DNA from 4 places in the Kitasatospora sp. NPDC058046 genome. Region 1 is predicted to be linked to each of the others. Evidence: riboswitches for the same ligand, from Rfam matches in the RefSeq annotation. Region 1 holds a riboswitch; each other region holds the start of a gene.

Region 1 (5,272 bases):
TCGTGTCGATGCTCACCAGGACGCCCTGCCGGGCGAGACCGCGCACCACCGGCAGCACCCGCGCGAGCTCCTCCTCGACCGGCACCCGACGGGCGCCGGGGCGGGTCGACTCGCCGCCCACGTCCACCATGTCGGCCCCCCGCGCGGCCAGCGCCAGTCCGTGCTCCACCGCCCGGCCCGGGTCCAGCCAGCATCCCCCGTCCGAGAACGAGTCCGGGGTGACGTTGAGGATTCCCATGACCGCGCAGCGACCCCAGTCGGGAAGTCCGGGAAGGGCGTACGAATGTCTTTCCATGCCCCTATTGTGCAGCCTCCGGAGGCCGCTCCGCGACCACCCCCGAAGGCCATCGACCGTCATTGGCGAAAACCCGCGTATCACACTGTGGACTTTCCACCACGCCATTCCGACCGGGCGTATACCGTCCTGTCATGACACTCGGGAAACCCTCCACGCGCACCGACCGGGCGGCAACCGTCCGCGACCTCCTTGCCACCGGAAAGCACTCCTATTCGTTCGAGTTCATGCCACCGCGGAACGCCGAGGCGGAAGCCGGCCTGTGGAACGCGATCCGCCGACTGGAGGCGCTCTCCCCCACCTTCGTCTCGGTGACCTACGGTGCGGGCGGCTCGACCCGGGAGCGGACGGTGAACGTCACCGGCCGCATCGCCCAGGAGACGACCCTCACCCCGGCCGCCCATCTGACCGCCGTCGGCCACAGCGTCGGCGAGCTCAGGAACATCCTCGGGCACTACGCCGACCAGGGAGTACGGAACATCCTGGCCCTGCGCGGCGACCCTCCGGGCGACCCGCTGGGCGCCTGGGTCCGGCATCCGGGCGGGGTCGAGTACGCCGCCGACCTGGTTCACCTCGTCAAGGACTCGGGCGACTTCTGCGTCGGGGTGGCGGCTTTCCCGGAAATGCACCCGCGGTCACCGGACTGGGACTCGGAAATCCGGCACTTCGTCACGAAGTGCCGTTCCGGAGCCGACTACGCGATCACCCAGATGTTCTTCGAGGTGGACGGATACCTCCGTTTCCGTGACCGTCTCCAGAAGGCCGGATGCGATATTCCAGTGATTCCGGAGATCATGCCGGTGACCAGTATCCGGTCACTGCGCCGAATTCCGACCCTGAGCACCGCTGCCATTCCCACGGCCCTCTCCGACCGCATGCTGGAACACCAGGACGATCCCGCCGCCGTGCGGTCGATCGGGATCGAGCACGCCACCGCCATGTGCCGGCGGTTGCTTTCCGAAGGCGTGCCCGGGCTGCATTTCATGACCATGAACTTCTCCACGGTCACCACCGAGATCTATCAGAACCTCGGACTGCCTCGGTCCGGCTGAACGGGCATGCGGGCCGCGCCGCGACGCGGCCCGCATGCCGTGGCGGGCGTCCCGAACCGGCGGAGGAGTCCCGCCCGGCCGCGTCAGCCGGCGAGTTCCTCGCGCAGCAGGCGGGCGGCGCCGACCAGGCTCTCCAGCGAGGCCCGGGTCTCCGTCCAACCGCGGGTCTTCAGTCCGCAGTCCGGGTTGACCCAGAGCCGTTCGGCCGGGATCGCGGCCAGGCCCGCGCGCAGCAGGGAGACGGCCTCCTCGGTGCTGGGGACGCGCGGGGAGTGGATGTCCCAGACGCCGGGGCCGACCTCGCGCGGGTAGCCCGCCTCGGCCAGCTCGCCCGCCACCTCCATGTGGGAGCGGGTCGCCTCCAGGGAGATGACGTCGGCGTCGAGGTCGTCGATCGCCGTCATGATGGCGCCGAACTCGGCGTAGCACATGTGGGTGTGGATCTGGGTGTCGGCGCGGACGCCGGAGGTGGCCAGGCGGAAGGCCTCGGTGGCCCAGTCCAGGTACGCCGGGCGGGCGGCGGCCCGCAGCGGGAGGGTCTCGCGCAGGGCCGGCTCGTCGACCTGGACGACGGCGGCGCCCCCGGCCTCCAGGTCGACGACCTCGTCGCGCAGGGCGAGGGCGACCTGGCGGGCGGTGTCGGCGAGCGGCTGGTCGTCGCGGACGAAGGACCAGGCGAGCATGGTGACCGGGCCGGTCAGCATGCCCTTCACGGGGCGGTCGGTCAGGCCCTGCGCGTAGCGGAACCAGTCGACGGTCATCGGGTGCGGCCGGGAGATGTCCCCGGCGAGGACCGGCGGGCGCACGTACCGGGTGCCGTAGGACTGCACCCAGCCGTGCCGGGTGGCCAGGTAGCCGGTGAGCTGCTCGGCGAAGTACTGGACCATGTCGTTGCGCTCGGGCTCGCCGTGCACCAGGACGTCCAGGCCGGCCTTCTCCTGGTACGCGATGACCTCGCGGACCTCGGCCTCCATCCGCTCCCGGTACGTGGCGCCGTCGATCCGACCGGCCGTCAGATCGGCCCGGGCGACGCGCAGTTCGGTGGTCTGCGGGAAGGAGCCGATGGTGGTGGTCGGCAGCAGCGGCAGGCCGAGCCGGGCACGCTGGGCCTCGGCCCGCTGCGGGTAGGCCTGGGCGCGACGGGCGTCCGCGTCGGTGACGGCGGCGATCCGGGCGCGCACCGCCGGGTCGCGGGTGATCGGCGAGCCCGCGCGGGAGGCCAGGTCGGCCCGGTTGGCCGCGAGGTCGGCGGCGATCGCGCCGGTGCCCTCGCGCAGGCCGCGGGCGAGCAGCGCCGCCTCGGCGGCCTTCTGCTTGGCGAAGGCCAGCCAGCGGGCGATCTGCGGGTCGATGTCGCGTTCGAGGGTGGCGTCGATCGGCACGTGCAGCAGGGAGCAGGACGGCGCGACGTCGACGGTGTCGGCGAGGCCCAGCAGGGTCGCCAGGGTCGTGAGGGACTTCTCCAGGTCGTTGATCCAGATGTTGCGCCCGTCGATCACCCCCGCCACCAGCCGCTTGCCGGGCAGGCCTCCGGCGGCGGCGAGGTCCTCCAGGTTGGCCGCGGCCGGGCCGGTGAAGTCCAGTGCCAGACCCTCGATCGGGGCCTTCGCCAGGACCGGCAGGGCGTCGCCGAGCCGGTCGAAGTAGCTGGCGACCAGCAGCTTGGGCCGGTCGGTGAGGGCGCCCAGCTCGCGGTAGGCGCGGGCGGCGGCGTTGAGCTCGGCCGGGGTGCGGTCCTGGACCAGCGCGGGCTCGTCCAGCTGCACCCACTCGGCGCCGGCGGCGCGCAACCCGGCCAGCAGCTCCGCGTAGACGGGCAGCAGCCGGTCCAGCAGGGTGATCGGCTGGAAGTCGGCGGCCACCCCGGGCGCCGGCTTGGCGAGCAGCAGGTAGGTGACCGGCCCGACCAGCACCGGCCGGGCCGCGTGGCCGAGCAGCAGCGCCTCGCGCAGCTCGCCGACGGCCTTGGCCGGGTTCGCCGTGAACACCGTGTCCGGCCCCAGCTCCGGCACCAGGTAGTGGTAGTTGGTGTCGAACCACTTGGTCATCTCCAGCGGGGCGACGTCCTGGTTGCCGCGCGCCATGGCGAAGTACCCGTCCAGCGGGTCGGCTTCGACGGCGGCCCGGTGCCGGGGCGGGATCGCGCCGACGGCGACGGTGGTGTCCAGCACGTGGTCGTAGAACGAGAAGTCACCGGTCGGGACCTCTTCGACGCCGGAGTCGGCGAGCTGCTGCCAGTTCCCCCGGCGCAGGTCGGCGGCGGTGGCCAGCAGCACCTCGGCGGTGACCGAGCCCTTCCAGTAGCCCTCGATGGCCTTCTTGAGCTCCCGGCCCCGGCCCTGGCGGGGGTAGCCGTACGCGGTGGCGACGCTCGCCGCGGCTGCGGACTTCGTGGTCAAGGGACTCTCCTTCGCGAGTCTGTTCTCCTCAGGTACCCGGAGACGGCACGAGGGCGCGAAGGGATGACGTACCCGGCGGCGGCCGTCACGGGAACGTACGGGCCTGGTCCGCCTGGTATGGTCGCCGACCCGCCCACGAGGTCACCGGATAGCCGCGCGCGGGTCGTCCGCGGGCGGGCAGTGGCAGGTCTTCGGACTCGCGGGCGCGTCCGTCCCGTGAAGGGCGGACACCTACTGGCCGTCGCTTCCCAGACCCGTCCCGGGTCCAGTGCGTATGACGGCGGTCGTTCCCACTCACCGCTGCGGGGCAGTCCCGGACTGGCCAGTCGAAAGGCGTCACCGGGTTCCCTCTTGCGACGCCCTGCCTGGCGGACAGGGCGAACCAGCTGCACCGTCAGCTTAGGGGCAAAGCGCCGGGCCTGGCGCGGGAATCTCGGAACCCGTCCGGATGGTGGGACGCCACCACGGCTCGCGGGGCCGGTGGTCAGGTCCGCGTCGGGGTGTCCGGCGTGCCGGGCAGGGCGGCGCGGATGTCCGCGAGCAGTCCGGTCAGGCCGCGTCCCGGCCCCAGCCGGGCGTCCAGTCGCGCACGCTGGTCGGCGGGGATGCCCGCCAGTAGCCGTTCGGCTTCGCCCAGCAGCTGCCGTCCCCGCTGGAGGTCTGACCTCATCCTGGCGACCTGCGCCTGCGCTCCGCCCAGCTGGCGGCGGGCGGATTCCAGTGCGGCATGCTGTTCCGGGGTCAGGACGACGACCTCGACCCCGTCCAGCGTCATCGTCCGGTGCTTCGCGGGCTTGGGCACGATGGTCGGCCTTTCGGTTCAGGGGTGCGCCGGGCCGGTGGGCCGCGCGGCGGTCGGCGGCCCCACCGTGGTGTCCGGGCCGGGCGGGGCCTCGAAGCGCACCGTGGGCTCGAAGTTGGCGCGGCGGGCCGCGCGGCGGAAGACGGTGAGGACGGCCGGCCCGACGACGAGCACGGCGGTGAAGGTGGTGACGGCGCGGCCGGTGTCCCAGCCGAGCGAGGTGGCCAGGTCGAACAGCAGGTAGCGGTGCCACTGCTCGGTGAAGGGCAGGCCCGGCAGGTAGGCGATCGAGCTGTTCGGGTCGGTGGAGAACGGCCAGAAGGAGAGGTTCAGCAGGAAGCCGAAGAGGTAGCCGGAGAACGCCCCGTACCCGGCCAGCAGCGGCACCTCCCAGCGCCGCCCGGCCCCCGGCAGCAGCCCGGCGAGCATGCCGACGAAGGCGCAGCCGAACATCTGGTACGGCATCCAGGGGCCGACCCCGCCGGTGAGCAGCGCGGAGGCGAACAGCGAGGTGCAGCCGAGGGTGAAGCCGAAGCCGGGGCCGAAGACCCGGCCGGCCAGCACCAGGATGAAGAAGACCGTCTCCACTCCGGCGGTCCCGGCGCCGAGCGGGCGGAGTCCGGCGTTGACGGCGGACAGGACGCCGAGCATGGCGAGGGCCTTGGCGTCGATGCCGCCCGCGGAGATCTCCGCGATGACGACGGCGAGCACCAGGACCAGCAGG
Region 2 (5,272 bases), on a different contig from region 1:
GCGGGAGGAACGGCAGCGATCCGGCCGCCGGCACCCCGCCCTCGATCAGCTTCCACAGCGCGTCGGTGTCCGCGTGCTCCTCGATCAGGTCGCCCAGCCGGTCCAGCCGGGCCTCGCGCGCCGCGGCGAAGGAGGTGTCCGGCGCCGGGACGAACGCCCGGCCGGACAACTCGGCTACCTCGCGCAGGAGTTCGCGGCGGAACCCGTCGTTCTCCAGCGCGCCGTGCCAGGTGGTGCCCCAGACCGGGCCGACCCGGCAGCCGTCCAGGAAGGGACTGCCCCCCTCCACGGTCACCACCCCGTGGTGGATCTCGTAGCCCTCGACCCGCTGCCCGAACGCCTCGCCGACCGGCCGCGCCAGCACCTTCTCGACGCCGAAGCGCACGTGCGTCGGCAGCAGCCCGAGACCGTCGACGGCGCCCGCCTTCGACTCGACCTCGTCCACGATCGAGTGCGCCAGCATCTGGTAGCCGCCGCAGACCCCGAGGACCGGCAGTCCGGCCGCCACCCGCGCCTTCAGGGCCGGCTCCAGGCCGCGCTCGCGCAGCCAGGCGAGGTCCGCGACGGTGGCCCGGGTACCGGGCAGCACCACCAGGTCGGCGTCGGCCAGCTCCTCCGGCCTGGTCGCCCAGCGGACCAGCACGCCCGGCTCCTGCGCGAGCGCGTCCATGTCGGTGAAGTTGGACAGCCGGGGGAAGCGCACCACGGCCACCCGCAGCACGTCCGCGCCGAGCGGCCCGGGCCCGTCCGCCCGGTCCGCCACGGTGGACAGGTCCAGCGAGTCCTCGGCGTCCAGCCAGAGCCCGGGCAGCATCGGCAGCGTGCCCAGCACCGGACGGCCGGTCAGCTCGTGCAGCATCTCCAGCCCGGGCGCCAGCAGCCGCGCGTCGCCGCGGAACTTGTTGACGAACCAGCCCGCCACGTGCCGCTGGTCCTCCGCCGACAGCAGCGCCAGCGTCCCGTACATCGCCGCGAAGACCCCGCCGCGGTCGATGTCCCCGACCACCACCACCGGCAGGGCGGCGGCCGTGGCCAGGCCCATGTTGGCGATGTCGCGGTCGCGCAGGTTGATCTCGGCGGGCGATCCCGCGCCCTCGCAGACCACCACGTCGTAGCGGCCGCGCAGGTCGGCCAGGCACTCCAGGGCGCGCTCCAGCAGGACGGGCTTGCGCTCGCGGTAGTCCAGCGCGCCGACCTCGGCCACCGGCCGGCCGAGCAGCACCACCTGGCTGCGGCCGTCCGCGCCCGGCTTGAGCAGCACCGGGTTCATCGCCGCCTCCGGCTCCACCCGGGCGGCCTGCGCCTGCATCGCCTGGGCGCGGCCGATCTCGGCGCCGTCGGCGGTGACGAAGGAGTTGAGCGACATGTTCTGCGCCTTGAACGGCGCGACCCGTACGCCCTGGCGGGCGAGCCACCGGCAGATTCCGGCCGTCACCACGCTCTTGCCAGCGTCCGAGGTCGTCCCCGCGACCAGCAGTGCGTTGCTCATGCCCGTCCCCTCTTCTTCAGCAGTGCCCGCAGCAGGACGTGCCCCGCGACCGTCGTACCCAGCGCCAGTGCGCCCACCCGCCGGGAGAGCGCGCAGGCCCGCTCGATGTCGTCCACCGTCACCGGCCGCAGCTCCGCGCCCAGGACGGGCCGGTGCTCCACCCGCTCGCCGTACCGCAGCGTGCCGCCCAGTCGGACGCCCACCGCGCCGGCGAACGCCGATTCGGCCTGGCCCGCGTTCGGGCTCGGGTGCGCGGAGCCGTCGCGCCGCCAGACCCGCCAGGCGGTCCGGGGCTCGGGGGCGGCGGCCACCGTCAGCAGCGCCGTCAGCCGGGCGCCCGGCCAGCCCGCCACGTCGTCCAGCCGGGCCGAGGCCCAGCCGAACCGGGCGTAGCGGGGCGAGCGGTGGCCGACCATGGCGTCCAGGGTGTTCACGGCGCGGAAGGCCAGCAGGCCGGGGGTGCCGGCCAGGGCGCCCCAGGTCAGCGCGTTCACCACGGCGTCGGCGGTGTTCTCGGCCACCGACTCGACCACCGCCCGGGCGATCTGCTGCCCGTCCAGCGCGCTCGGGTCCCGCCCGCACAGGTGCGGCAGCCGCTCCCGGGCGGCGGCGAGGTCGCCGGCGGCCAGCGAGCGGCCGATGGTGCGGGCCTCCCGGGTCAGCGAGGTGCCGCCGAGTACCGTCCAGGTCGCGGCCGCCGCCAGCGCCGCCCGGCCCAGCGGGCGCCGGCCCACCGTACGGTCCAGGGCGAGCGCGCCCGCCGCGACCGCGCCCACGCACAGCGCGGTGTACCCGGCCCCGGCGGCGCGGTCGTCGCGCCACAGCCGCCGCTCCAGCCGGGTCGCGGCGCTGCCGAAGAAGGCCACCGGGTGGCCCCGGCGGGGGTCGGCGAAGCGGGCGTCGGCGGCGTAGCCCGCGGCGGCGCCGAGCGCGAACACGGCGGCGCGGGCCAGCGGGCGCGAGGCTCGGGTCAGCGGGCGCGGAGCGGGGGAAGGCGCGCGCGGGGTCATCGGCCGCACGGCGGAGGGCAGCTCGGAGTCCGGCCGGGCGGGGCAGCCTGCATCGCGTGCGTGTCCTCACTCAGGGTCCGCGCCCTGGATCGACGTGACGGCGGCGAGAGTCTCCTGGCTTCCGGGTCGAACGCACCCCCGGAGCCTTCCAGCGGCCGTCGACGGCCCGCCGTGGCGATGTTCCGAGCGTGCTCCCCGGTGACAGTGGCGGGACCGCGCCGGACTTCCACCGGCTTCCTCTCCATGCCTCCGTTTGGCCCCAGGATCCCATCACGGGCCCGAACCGGGAGTCAACCGAGGTCACGGAGGGGTTGGTCACACGGGGACGCCGCTGACGCCCGGTCGGATCGCCCGGCGCGGCCCCGCCCCGACCCCCGCCACCGGCACCCCCTGAGTACCGCCCTGAGCACCCCGGGAGCGCCCGCCGGGTGACCCGGACGGCCCAGCCCGGTGGCCGGTCGGGCGGAGCGCCGGTGAACTGGGGCTCGAACACCGTCCGGTCCGTGAACAACGTCCGTGAACAACGTCCGTGAACAACAGAGCGGGGAGCGAGATGCGTTGGGGAACCGCCGCCGTCGTGGCGGCCGCCGCGGTGGGGGCCGCCGTGCTGGTGGTCGGCCGCCGGGCCTCCGAGCGGATGGTCCGTCCGGTGACCGCCGTCCAGGAGTCCGGGCCGGTCCAGGTCCGCGCCCTCGCCGCCGGCCGGGTCACCTTCACCCGCGGTCCCGCGAGCCTGCGCCCCGGCCGCTGGGCGGTGGAGTGGGCGGACGGCGGGCACGCGGTCGTCGAGGAGGTGCTGCACGCCGACGAACAGGGCGTCACCCGCCGACTGGTCCGCGCCGACCGGGGCACCCTCGTCCCCGGCACCGAGGTCCGCTTCACCCCGCGGGTCCACCTCGGCGACCCCACCGAGGCGCTCGGCCTCGCCTTCGCCGACACCACCGCCGACGGCGAGCTCGGCGCCCTCCCCGCCTGGCGGCTCGACGGCAAGCGCGGCACCTGGGTGATCCTGGTGCACGGCCCCGGCGACGACCGCCGGCAGACCCTCCCGGTGCTCCCCGTCCTCGACCGGCTCGGCCTGCCCGCCCTCGCCGTCACCTACCGCGGCGACCGGGGCGCCCCCGCCTCCCCGGACGGGCTCAGCCACTTCGGCGAGACCGAGTGGCGCGACATCGAGGCGGCGGTACGGCTGGCGCTCGACAGCGGCGCGGGCAAGGTGATCCTGTACGGCTGGTCCGTCGGCGCGACCATCGTGCTGCAGACCGTGGCCCGCTCCGCCTGGTCGCACGCCGTCCGCGGCCTGATCCTCGACTCGCCCGTGCTCGACCTGCCCGCCTCCGCCCGCCGGGACGCCGCCCGGGCCGGCTTCCAGGGCGTCGCCGCCGAGCTCGGCGCCCTCGCCGCCGAGGGCCGCACCGGGGTCGACCTCGCCGACTTCGGCCGCATCGCCGACGGCACCGACCTGCGGGTGCCGACCCTCCTCCTGCACAGCCCCGAGGACAGGATCGCGCCCTTCGGCGCCGCCGAGAAGCTGGCCGCCGCCCGCCGCGACGTGGTGAGCCTCCAACCCTTCCCCGGCGCCGACCACGCCACCCTCTGGAACACCGCCCCCGACCGCTACACCGAACTCCTCCGCCGCTGGCTCACCCCGCTCCTCTAGGGCCCGTCTTCGAACTCGCGTCTGCGGGCCGACGCCGGGGCACGCACCTCGCCGCGTTGTCGTCGGTCGCCAATGGCCCCCAGCCTTCGGCCGGGAGGTGCCCCCACCGCAGTGGCTCCCTCCTCCGCCTTGCGATGCACGCACCCCAACGCCGCCCCGCCCGCCCTCCGGGCGGACGACGGGAGTTCGAAGACCGGCCCTGGCCCCTCAACCACCCCCCCTGTGCGCGAGGGCGTTTTCGGCTGGTCCCCGCCGCTTTTCCCGGTGCGATTCCCCCCGTCCGGGAATGAACGTTCCTCCCATTCCTCCGGGCCCGCGTGAAAAGTCGGCCCGGCCGACTTCCGGTGCGGCTCGATCCCGATCACCGCGCCCGCCATCCGTCCGGATTCGGGCTGGACAGTCCTGCCGGGCGTCGCCGGGCCGAAACGCCCCCGTACGGGCCCCTCGGCTGTCAGGAGCAATATTTGGCCCGGCCCCTTACCCCCCACCCGTACGCACGGTGACCGCCCGAGCATTCCCGGCAACCGGGCCGCCCCCCATGGCATGGGCAGGTCACACGTTTCCGGCCAGGCGGTTTGCCGTTGTTGCCCGATCTTGCGGAGGTGCCACCGGCGGTCGCCCGGTCGTACGGACAACCGGATGTGACAGAAGGCCGGTACAAGGGGAAGACTGCTCGACGTGACGTCTCGGAACCCGCGCGACCGTGATGCCCCGCTCCCGCCGACGATCGGTACCGGTGCGACGGTGACCCGTCTCCCCGGAACGGCCCAACGGCCCGCCGGTGGCAGGCCGGGCGGGGCGGGAGTCCCCCGTAACGCAGTACCCCGGCGACGAGGGCCCGCTCCGGCTCCCGGGCGGGGCAGGGTTCCCGTGCCGGAGGGCTTTCCGGCACCCTCCGAGCTGGCGCCGCTGGCCCGCCGGATGCTGGTGGACGCCGTCCGGGTCGCCCGCTGGGCCGGTGAGCTGGCCGAGGTCGACAAGCGTGGCGAGCTGCTCCCGGACGACGCCCGCGCGGCGGGCCGGGCCCTGGCCATGACGGTCGGTGCCGCCGCCAAGGCGTGGGGGCAGGCGCTGCTGGTGGGCCTGGTGGAGGCCCGGGACGGCGGAGCCGGC
Region 3 (5,272 bases), on a different contig from region 1:
CGACGACCACGGCGAGATCGTCCAGAGCTACAACCTGGCGCAGGCGCTGATCGCCGACGGCCGTCCGGAGGAGGCGCTGACCCTGCTGGCCGAGGCCACCGCCCGGGCCGCGCGGACGCGGGACAACGACATGCTGATGAAGCTGCCGCTGGTCCGCGCCCGGGCCCACCGGGCGCTCGGGCAGCTGGACCTCGCCGTCGCCCACGCGGACGACTGCGCCCGGCAGGCCAGGGAGCGGAACCAGTTCGCGAAGGAGGCGCAGGCCCACACCCTGCTCGTCACCCTCGCGGAGGAGCTGGACGACGCGGAGCTGGCGGAGCGCAGCCGCGCGCGGCTGCGGCAGCTGGCGGGCTGAGGGGCGGTACGGGTCGGGGGCCGGTGCCGGCGGGACACGGCGTGATCAGGGCCCGGTACGGAAGGACACCCGGGTGCGGTGCCCGCCGGTGCGGACGGTGAGCCCGTGCTCGGGGAGGCCGGCCGGGTCGCCGCCGTCGGCGAGCCAGCAGGCCACGGCGGAGCCGAGCAGCAGCGGGTCGACGGCGGGGTCGGGGCGGCCCCAGTCCGGTTCGGCACGGGCCTCCAGCAGCCGGCCGCCGTGCAGCCGGAGCAGGTGGCGGGCCGGGCCGAGGGCGGCCACCGCGACGGCGAGGCCGGGCAGTTCGGCGGCGGTGTCGGCGAGCCAGCGGGTGGCGGGGCGTTCGGCGTGGGCCTCGGTGCGGGCGATCACCTCGGCCGTGTAGCGCAGGGCGTCGCCCGGGTGCTCGTCGGTGAGGGCGTGGAAGCCGCGCGGGGTGTGGTCGTCCGGGTGGAAGGGGTAGCGCCGCAGGCTCACCTCGGTCCCCTCGGTGCTGCCCTCGACGTCGTACGCGGTGGGCCACTCGGCGGCCCCGGGGCAGGGGACGGGCCTGGGGTAGGGCGGCAGGGAGGGTTCGCCCCCGGGTTCGTCCAGGCCGTCCAGGAAGGAGTAGAGCAGTGGGCGCAGCAGCCGGGCGGACTCGCCGCGGTGGGCGAGTGAGCGGTCGGTGATCTCGCGCAGGCCGGCCGGGGCCTCGGCGAGGGCCTGTTCGAGCTGGGCGGCGAGGTCCCCGTCCGGGTCGAGGACGGGGGCGGCCTGGCCGAAGGCGTAGCTGGGGGAGCGCGGGTCGAGTTCGGCGGCGCCGGTGGCGACGAGCATGGTGCGGTGTTCCAGGGCGGCGCCGTAGACGGTGACCGAGCCGTGGTCGCCGATCACGCAGTCGGCGGCGACGAGCGCGGCCTGCCAGCCCTGGTGGGGCGGGATCAGGCGCAGGCCCATCCGACGGGCGTCGTCGAGCAGCGCCCCGGGTGCGTGGCGGCTCCACACGTTGGGGTGCAGGACGACGGCCACCGTGTACTCGTCGGCGGGCAGTTGGCGGACGAGCCGCCGGGGCAGGTCGGGGTGGCGGCCGAATAACGAGTGCTCGCTCCAGGTGGAGCTGACGACGACGAGCCGTCGGCCGCCGACGGCGCCGAGCGCGGCGCGGTAGCCGTCCCGGGAGCGCCGGCTGGCGAGCATCCGGTCGAAGCACGGGTCGCCGACCACCCGGGCGACGTCCAGGGCCTCGGGGCAGGAGGTCCGCAGCCGGTCCAGCTGTTCGGGGTGGGAGAGCCCGAGGACGTCCACGAACACCCGCCCGCGGTGGGTGAGTTCGTTGCGGGACAGGCCGGCGGCGCTGACCGTGTCGCCGGTGGACTCGGTGACCAGGCGGTTGTAGCCGGCGCCGTGCGGCAGGACGACGAGGCGGGCGTCCAGGCGGTGCATGGAGGAGTGGACGGCGCAGGCGACGGCCAGGTCGAAGCGGTGGCGGACGGCGTCGTCCCAGTCCAGCACGGTGAAGCCGGACAGGCCGTGCAGGTAGTCGTCCAGGGTGCGGTCGGCGAAGACGGAACCGGGGTTGACGGTGAAGTACCACTCGATGCCGTGCGGGCTCAGCAGGGAGAGGACGTCCAGCACCCGGGTGGCCGAGGTGAGGGTGCGGGCGACCGCCAGCACGCGGGCCTTGACCGGGTCGGTGTTCCAGCGGTCGGCGGGCCAGGCATGGGGGTGGGACGGCACATCATGATCGTACTGGCCGGGGCCGTTCACGGCGCGCCTTCCCGAGCGGGAGTCAGCGGCCCGAGCGGGAGTCAGCGGACCGGGCGGGAGGCGGCAGGTCGGGCAGGCGTCGGCGGGAGGGGTCAGCCCACCGCCGCGCTGGGCTCGTGGTGCTCGGCGGCGGCGCACTCGTCGAGGAGGGGGCGCATGGCCTCGTCCACGAGCCGGTAGCGCACCACTCGTCCGTCCCGGTCGCCGGTGACCACGCCGGCCGTACGGAGCAGCCGCAGGGCCTGGGAGACGGCGGGGTCGCGCATGCCGGTGGCCACCGCGAGGTCGCTGACGGCGAGCGGGCCGGCCCGGTGGAGGGCGAGCAGCAGGGCGAGCCGTCCGGGGTCGGCGAGCAGGGAGAACCGCTCGGCCCAGGACCGGACGTGCGCGGGGTCGCCGATCGCGGCGATGGCCTCGCAGACCCGGTGCCCGTCGATGGTGCGGTGGCCCGCGCGGTCGGCCGGTACGAGATGCATGCGGACATTCTTGCAGGCGGCCGCCTGTGATCCTGGACACCTGCGCAGGTGCGCAGCCTTGCACGGGTCGGGGCGCGGCCCCTACGGTGTTCCCCGCCGTGGTGCTCGGGAAGACCGGTGACGGACCCTCAGGGGTCCCAGCCCGGAGCGGCCCTCGCCACTGTGATCGGGTCGTTCCTCCGCCCGCGGAGGAACGTCGTCCGTGCCCACGGAGCCACTGGGTGCCTCGCGCACCTGGGAAGGCGGGCACGGGTATCCCGTCAGCCAGGAGACCGGCCACGGCATCTCACGAGGTTTTCCACGAGGTGCTGGAGCGTGATCCGCAGATGACCCTGCCCGAAACCGTTGCCGCCGGCGCGAAGCCGGCCCCTTCCGTGCTGCCCAGCTTCAGATGGCGGCGCGAGGACACCGTCCGTACGGCCGGGCTGATGGCGGTGATCGTGGCCATGCACGTGGTGGCCTTCGGCACGCTGATCTTCCTGGTCGCGCCCGAGCGGTACGCGGTCGGTACCCAGGTCTTCGGGGTGGGCCTCGGCATCACCGCGTACACCCTCGGGATGCGGCACGCGTTCGACGCCGACCACATCGCGGTGATCGACAACACCACCCGCAAGCTGATGGCGGACGGCAAGCGGCCGGTCTCGGTGGGCTTCTGGTTCGCCCTCGGGCACTCCTCGATGGTGGTGCTGATGGCCGCCCTGGTGGCGGGCGGCGCGCAGCTGGCGAACACGCTGATGGACGACGAGTCGGCCACCCACAAGTGGCTGGGCGTGATCGGGACGACCACCTCCGGCGTGTTCCTCTACCTGATCGGCGCGCTCAACCTGGCGGCGCTGCTCGGCATCCTCAGGGTGTTCCGCTCGATGCGGGCCGGGAAGTTCGACGAGAAGGAGCTGGAGGCGCACCTCGACTCGCGCGGCTTCATGGCCCGGGTGCTGAACCGGGCGACCCGTTCGATCACCCGGCCGGGGCAGATGTTCCCGGTGGGCATGGTGCTGGGCCTGGGCTTCGACACCGCGACCGAGGTCACCCTGATGGTGATGGCCGGCTCGGGCGCGGCCTCCGGGCTGCCCTGGTACGCGATCGTCTGCCTGCCGCTGCTGTTCGCGGCGGGGATGAGCCTGTTCGACACCTTGGACGGGACGTTCATGAACTTCGCGTACCAGTGGGCCTTCGCCAACCCGGTCCGGAAGGTGTACTACAACCTGACCATCACGGGTCTGTCGATCGCGGTGGCCTTCATCATCGGCACCATCGAGCTGGTCGGGGTGCTGCACGAGAAGCTCGACCTGACCGACCCGGTCACCGGGTTCGTCGCGGACATCTCGCTGGACAACGTGGGCTACGCCATCGCCGGGCTGTTCGTGGTGGTCTGGGCGATCGCGATCGGGTACTGGAAGCTCGCCCGGGTCGAGCAGCGCTGGACGCCCGAGGGCTCCTGAGCCGAGCGGCCCGGCCGCCCGCGGCGCCTCCCCGAGTCCGGGGAGGCGCCGTTCGCGTGTCCGGGGTCAGCGCTCCTCGCGGAAGTCGACGTGCCGGCCCGCGGCCGGGTCGTACTTGCGCAGGACCATCCGGTCCGGGTCGTTGCGGCGGTTCTTGCGGGTCACGTACGTGAAGCCGGTGCCGGCGGTGGAGCGGAGCCTGATCACCGGGCGCAGTTCGCTGCGGGCCATGGGACGTCCTCCTGGGGTCTGGGGGTCGGGGTCTCGGGGTCCGGTCCGAGGGGTTGGCTCGAACCGTACATCGAAATGGAAGTCATTTTCATCTGGTGTAACGTGAGCCCGGTCCTGCCCATTCCCGGACGCCAGGGAGCACCCATGTCCGCCCGCTGCCAACTCACCGGCCGCCGGCCCGGCTTCGGCAACGCGATCTCGCACTCGCACCGCCGCACCGGCCGCCGCTTCGACCCCAACATCCAGCGCAAGCGCTACTGGCTGCCCGGCGAGGGCCGGTACGTCCGGCTGGCGCTGAGCGCCAAGGGCATCCGCACCGTCGACGCGATCGGCATCGAGGCCGCCGTCGCCCGCATCCGCGCCCGGGGGGAGAAGGTCTGATGGCCAAGCAGAGCAAGATCGCCAAGAACGAGCGGCGGCGCGCCGTCGTCGCCCGCCACGCCGAGCGCCGGGCCGAGCTCAAGCGGACCATCGCCCACCCCGGCACCGGCCCCGCCGAGCGCGCCGCCGCCCAGGCCGAACTCGCCCGCCAGCCGCGCGACGCCAGCGCCACCCGGGTCCGCAACCGGGACGCCGTGGACGGCCGGCCCCGCGGCTACCTGCGGGCCTTCGGCCTCTCCCGGGTCAACCTGCGCGCCCACGCCCACGCCGGGCACCTGCCCGGCGTCCGCAAGGCGAGCTGGTGAGCGCCGTGGACGGGACCAGGCTGCCGGTGGTGGTCGTCGCCGGCCTGCACGCGGAGCAGCGCCGGGCCGCCGTCGAGGAACTGGCGGCGGCCGCGGTGGACGCCGTGGTCCTGCACCACGACCTGCGGGACGCCGCACTCGGCACCGTCCGCCGCGAGCTGCGCGACGCCGCCGGGGCCTTCGACGTGGCCGACGTCCCGCTGGCGAACGACTGCCCGTGCTGCGCCCTGCGCGAGGACCTGCTGCCCCGGCTGCTGGAGATCGCCGACGGCGGCCGGTACGGACTGGCGATCGTCGAACTGTGGGGCGGCAGCGACCCGCACCCCGCGGTCG
Region 4 (5,272 bases), on a different contig from region 1:
GCCGCCCTGCCCGACGTCCCCGCCACGATGGACGCGCTGCCCGGCTACCGCGACGCGATCGGCAAGCAGCCCAACGTCCTGGAGTTCTACGCCCACTGGAAGGGCGGCTTCGACACCGCGGGCGCCCGCCGGATCCACGACGCCGGGGCGCTGCCCTTCATGGCCTGGGAGCCGCACGACCGCTCGCTCGCCTCGATCGCGGCCGGCGACACCGACGACTACGTGCGCGGCGTCGCCAAGGCCGTGGCCAAGTTCAACCTGCCGATCGCCGTCAGCATCGCCCACGAGATGAACGGCGACTGGTACCCGTGGGGCCGTCAGGCCGCCACCCCCGAGGACTTCGTGGCCGCCTGGTGCCACGTCCACGACCTCTTCGACCAGGCCGGCGCCACCAACGTGATCTGGGTCTGGAGCCCCAACATCACCGACCCCGCGCCCAACACCCGCCTGGAGCCGTACTACCCCGGCGACACCTACGTCGACTGGGCCGGCATGACCGGCTACTTCACCAAGACCGGGCCCAAGACCTTCGACGCGCTCTACGGCCCGACCATGGCCGAGATCCGCGGCTTCTCCCAGAAGCCCTTCTTCATCAGCGAGACCGCCTCCGAACAGGGCAAGCGCCAGCACGCGGACATCGACCAGCTGTTCTCCGGGCTGGAGGCGCACGACGACATCGTCGGCTTCGTCTGGTTCAACATCGTCAAGCGGGCGGACTGGCGGGTCGAGGCCGTGCCGGACACCCTCGCCGCGTTCAAGCAGCGCGTGTCCGACCCCCGTTACGGCTTCGACATCCGGAACCCCTGATGAGCACTGAGTCCGAGTTCTCCCCCGTCCCGCACGGCCGCTCCGCCCACGACCCGGCCGCCGAGCCGGACCCGGACGGGCCCGGCGCCGTGGCGGTGGACAGCCCCGACGGTCCGCGCCCCGCCGTAACGGTCGACAACCCCGACGGCGTCGAGCTGGCCCCGTACACCATCCCGCAGGTCCCCGCGATCGGCTGGGACCCGGGCACCAGCCCCCGGCGCCGGTGGATCGCCCGCGGCCTGCTGGGCGCCGTCCTCACCGTCCAGGCCGCCCTCTCGCTGCGCCTGCTGGCCGCCGCGCACCCCGACGAGGCCGCCGCCATGGTCGCCGGCCGCCAGCAGCTGGCCCACCTGCTGCACGGCACCCCGGTCACCACCGACCTGGTCGACCGGGTGCACGGCTCGCCCTGGCTCTACCCGCCGCTGGCCGGCGCCGCCGCCGACGCCAACGGCATCTGGGGCACCCGGCTGCTCAGCCTCGGCTTCGCACTGCTCACCACGGTCCTGCTGTACTCGCTGACCCGGCGGCTGTTCAACGAGCGGGTCGCCATCTGCGCCATCGCCGGGTACGCCGTCCTCCAGTCCACCGTCGTGGTCGGCTTCTACGCCGCGCCCGAGTCCCTCGCCGTCCTGCTGGTCGCCCTCTCGGCCTGGACCACGGTGTTCACCGCAGGCCGCCATCCGGCCCTGGCCCTGCTCGCCGCCCCGCCCACGGCGCTGGCCTGCGCCACGGCCTACTCCGCGGCCTTCGCCGTCCCCGCCCTGGTGGCCCTCGCCTTCGCCTGCGCCCGGCCGTACCACCGGGTGGGCCCGGCCGCCCTGCGCTCACTGCTGACGGCCCTCGGCACCCTCGTCCTACTGCTCCCGTACGGCACCCTCGGCAAGGTCGCCGGGTGGTCGCCCTCGCGCGGCAACGCCCCCGGCTCGGCCGGCTCGGTCCTGCTCGGCACGCTCCAGTGGGCCGGCCTGTTCACCGTCCTCGCGGTGGCCGGCACCATCGCCTACGCGCGCCGCGAACAGATGCCCGAGCACGACGCGCCGGAGAAGGAGCCCCTCCCCACCACCCGGGGCCGGCGCGCCCTGCTCGGGGCCGTCCTGACCGCCACCGCCCTGCTGGTCCCCGCCGCCCACCTGTGGACCGGCACCTCCGGCGCGCTGTTCCGCCACCTCGGCTACGGCATGCTGCTGGCCGCCCCGCTCGCCGGGGTCGGCCTGACCCGGCTGGTCGGCGCCCACTTCCGCCACCCCCAGCTCGGCATCCTGGTCTGGGTCGCCCTGCTCGCCCTCGGCCTGGAGCAGTCCGCGCTGCGCTACCAGAACGGCCCCGACTCCGGCCGCCTGCTGGCCGTCCTGCGGGTCCACACGGAGCCCCAGGGCCGCTACCTCACCGAGGTCGACGGACTCGCCGAGTACTACCTCGGCGGCGTCTCCAAGCCCGAGCAGTGGGTCTCCGCGCGCGCCGGCACCGACTACCGCGACGGGGCCGGGGTCGAGCACCACGGCGACGACGGCAGCGTCGCCGCGATCCGGGACGGCTGGTTCACCATGGTCGTCCTCGACAGCACCGCGCCGAGGGCCACCGACCGGGCCCTGGGCGAGGCCCTGGGCGCCGCCGGACACTACCGGCTGGTCGCCCAATTCACCTCGCCGACCGGCGATTCGAGCACGTACAAGGTCTATCTGAAGCACTGACCGGCCGCCCGGCCCACGCACATCCGCGACACGACAGGCACAACATATGGTGCCGCCGCAGTCCGGCGGCACAACATGTATGCTCGCTTCTGCTGTCGATGCAGGGGAACCCGGTGCGAATCCGGGACTGCCCCGCAGCGGTGAGCGGGCGGCTCCAGCAGCCGCACCCCGCGAGTCCGAGTACCTGCCGACGGCGTGCGCCACGGCCCTCCCGCAGAGGCCGCGCCGGCACCAGCAGTACCCCTCCGGGCCTCGCGGGCGGGCCGGGGAGTCACCTCGCGCGACGCTTTTTTGCGTTCGCGCCGTGCTCCCCTGCCCAGATCGGCCCGGTGGCCCCCCGAGCACCGCCGCCGATCGCCGCCAGGAGAGAGCGCCTTGACCACCGCTGCCTCAGCCACCCTGCCCGCCCAGGGCTCCGGTACCGCCTTCACCGACCCGACGGTCTCCGACCCCGGGGGCGCGCTGCTGCGGCTGCTCACCGACCGCAGCACCGACCTCACCGAGGTCGACCCCGGCCATGTCGCCGCCGCCGCGCTGCGCGGCCGCCACGCCGGCTCGGACTTCGCCGAGCTGCGCGGGCTGGCCGTGGACGCCGCCGCGTCGATGATCGCCGAGGACCCCCAGTACTCGAAGCTGGCCGCCCGCCTGCTCGCGCTGGAGATCGTCGACGAGGCGAACAGCCAGGGCTCGGTGTCCTTCTCCGCCTCGATCGCCGTCGGCCACACCGAGGGCCTGATCGGCGACACCACCGCGGACTTCGTCGCCAAGCACGCCGCCGCCCTGGACGCGCTGATCGACACCGCCGGCGACGACCGCTTCGAGTACTTCGGCCTGCGCACCGTGCAGTCCCGCTACCTGCTGCGCCACCCGATCACCCGCAAGGTGATCGAGACCCCGCAGCACTTCCTGCTCCGCGTCGCCTGCGGCCTGGCGGTCGGCGACTCCGAGCAGTCGGTGCGCGAGGTGGCCGAGCTGTACGGCCTGATGAGCCGCCTGGAGTACCTGACCTCCTCGCCGACGCTCTTCAACTCCGGCACCCGGCACCCGCAGATGTCGAGCTGCTACCTGCTCGACTCGCCGCTGGACAACCTGGACTCGATCTACAACCGCTACGCGCAGATCGCCCGCCTGTCCAAGCACGCCGGCGGCATCGGCCTGTCCTACTCGCGCATCCGCTCGCGCGGCAGCCTGATCCGCGGCACCAACGGCAAGTCCAACGGCATCGTGCCGTTCCTGCGCACCCTCGACTCCTCGGTCGCCGCCGTCAACCAGGGCGGCCGCCGCAAGGGCGCGGCCTGCGTCTACCTGGAGACCTGGCACGCCGACATCGAGGAGTTCCTGGAGCTCCGCGACAACACCGGCGAAGAGGCCCGCCGCACCCACAACCTCAACCTGGCGCACTGGATCCCGGACGAGTTCATGCGCCGGGTCAACGCCAACCAGGACTGGTCGCTGTTCTCCCCGGCCGACGTGCCGGAGCTGGTCGACCTGTGGGGCGCCGACTTCGACGAGGCCTACCGCAAGGCCGAGCTGGCCGGCAAGGCCGTCCGCACCATCCCGGCGCAGACCCTGTACGCCCGCATGATGCGCACCCTGGCGCAGACCGGCAACGGCTGGATGACCTTCAAGGACGCCTCCAACCGCGCCGCCAACCAGACCGCCCTGCCGGGCCGCACCGTGCACTCCTCCAACCTGTGCACGGAGATCCTGGAGGTCACGGACGACTCCGAGACCGCCGTCTGCAACCTCGGCTCGGTCAACCTCGGCGCCCACGTGGCCCCCGGTGCCACGGTCGACGACCTGCTCGGCGCCATGGACTGGGAGCGCCTCGACGCCACCGTCCGCACGGCCGTGACGTTCCTCGACCGCGTGGTGGACATCAACTTCTACCCGACCACCGAGGCCGGCACCTCCAACTCCCGCTGGCGGCCGGTCGGCCTCGGCGTGATGGGCCTCCAGGACGTCTTCTTCAAGCTGCGGATCGACTTCGACTCCGCCGAGGCCGCCCGCCTGTCCACGCTGATCGCCGAGCGCATCATGCTCACCGCGTACGAGCGCTCCGCCGACCTGGCCGAGCAGCTCGGCCGCCACGAGGCGTACGGCGAGACCCGCGCCGCCCGCGGCGAGCTGCACATCGACCACTTCCCGACGGCCGCCCCGCAGTGGGCCGACCGCTGGACGGCGCTGCGCGCCCGGATCGCCGAGACCGGCCTGCGAAACTCGCTGCTGCTGGCCATCGCGCCGACCGCGACCATCGCGTCCATCGCCGGCGTGTACGAGTGCATCGAGCCGCAGGTGTCCAACCTGTTCAAGCGCGAGACGCTGTCCGGCGAGTTCCTCCAGGTCAACCCGTACCTGGTGCGCGAGCTCAAGGAGCTCGGCGTCTGGGACCAGCAGACCCGCGACGCCCTGCGCGACGCCAACGGCTCCGTCCAGGACCTGAACTGGCTGCCCGCCGGGGTCCGTTCGCTGTACCGGACGGCCTGGGAGCTGCCGCAGCGCGCGCTGATCGACCTGGCCGCGGCCCGCATGCCGTACCTGGACCAGAGCCAGTCCCTGAACCTGTTCATGGCGGCGCCGACCATCGGCAAGCTCAGCTCGATGTACGCCTACGCGTGGAAGGTGGGTCTGAAGACCACCTACTACCTGCGTTCGCGCCCGGCCACCCGCATCGCCCAGGCCGCGTCCGGCACCGCCCGTGCCGCCGCGCCGGCGCCGGTGCCCGTGAACACCCCCTCCCTCACCCCGGAGCAGGAAGCCGCCATCGCCTGCTC

The links. Region 1 has a riboswitch for cobalamin ahead of metE (5-methyltetrahydropteroyltriglutamate--homocysteine S-methyltransferase). Riboswitches for the same ligand answer to the same signal wherever they lie in the genome.
Region 2: linked by a shared signal. The riboswitch ahead of ACFVU7_RS18260 (cobalamin biosynthesis protein) and the one ahead of metE (5-methyltetrahydropteroyltriglutamate--homocysteine S-methyltransferase) in region 1 are both predicted to bind cobalamin.
Region 3: linked by a shared signal. The riboswitch ahead of ACFVU7_RS12735 (HoxN/HupN/NixA family nickel/cobalt transporter) and the one ahead of metE (5-methyltetrahydropteroyltriglutamate--homocysteine S-methyltransferase) in region 1 are both predicted to bind cobalamin.
Region 4: linked by a shared signal. The riboswitch ahead of ACFVU7_RS06430 (ribonucleoside-diphosphate reductase subunit alpha) and the one ahead of metE (5-methyltetrahydropteroyltriglutamate--homocysteine S-methyltransferase) in region 1 are both predicted to bind cobalamin.

What each region holds. Positions count from the first base shown of each region.
Region 1 is NZ_JBHVRS010000011.1:105,578-110,849, reverse strand. It holds gene folP (dihydropteroate synthase) at 1-295, opposite strand, end outside; gene metF (methylenetetrahydrofolate reductase [NAD(P)H]) at 430-1,347, shown strand; gene metE (5-methyltetrahydropteroyltriglutamate--homocysteine S-methyltransferase) at 1,431-3,746, opposite strand; cobalamin riboswitch at 3,911-4,148, opposite strand; gene ACFVU7_RS22870 (hypothetical protein) at 4,231-4,548, opposite strand; gene ACFVU7_RS22865 (ECF transporter S component) at 4,567-5,272, opposite strand, start outside.
Region 2 is NZ_JBHVRS010000008.1:76,310-81,581, reverse strand. It holds gene ACFVU7_RS18265 (cobyric acid synthase) at 1-1,489, opposite strand, end outside; gene ACFVU7_RS18260 (cobalamin biosynthesis protein) at 1,486-2,499, opposite strand; cobalamin riboswitch at 2,607-2,740, opposite strand; gene ACFVU7_RS18255 (alpha/beta hydrolase family protein) at 3,053-4,159, shown strand; gene ACFVU7_RS18250 (hypothetical protein) at 5,030-5,272, shown strand, end outside.
Region 3 is NZ_JBHVRS010000005.1:109,681-114,952, forward strand. It holds gene ACFVU7_RS12720 (AAA family ATPase) at 1-355, shown strand, start outside; gene ACFVU7_RS12725 (hypothetical protein) at 401-2,074, opposite strand; gene ACFVU7_RS12730 (metalloregulator ArsR/SmtB family transcription factor) at 2,197-2,580, opposite strand; cobalamin riboswitch at 2,663-2,876, shown strand; gene ACFVU7_RS12735 (HoxN/HupN/NixA family nickel/cobalt transporter) at 2,907-4,022, shown strand; gene rpmG (50S ribosomal protein L33) at 4,089-4,253, opposite strand; gene rpmB (50S ribosomal protein L28) at 4,398-4,634, shown strand; gene rpsN (30S ribosomal protein S14) at 4,634-4,939, shown strand; gene ACFVU7_RS12755 (CobW family GTP-binding protein) at 4,945-5,272, shown strand, end outside.
Region 4 is NZ_JBHVRS010000002.1:491,539-496,810, reverse strand. It holds gene ACFVU7_RS06440 (glycoside hydrolase family 26 protein) at 1-807, shown strand, start outside; gene ACFVU7_RS06435 (glycosyltransferase family 39 protein) at 807-2,498, shown strand; cobalamin riboswitch at 2,571-2,705, shown strand; gene ACFVU7_RS06430 (ribonucleoside-diphosphate reductase subunit alpha) at 2,898-5,272, shown strand, end outside.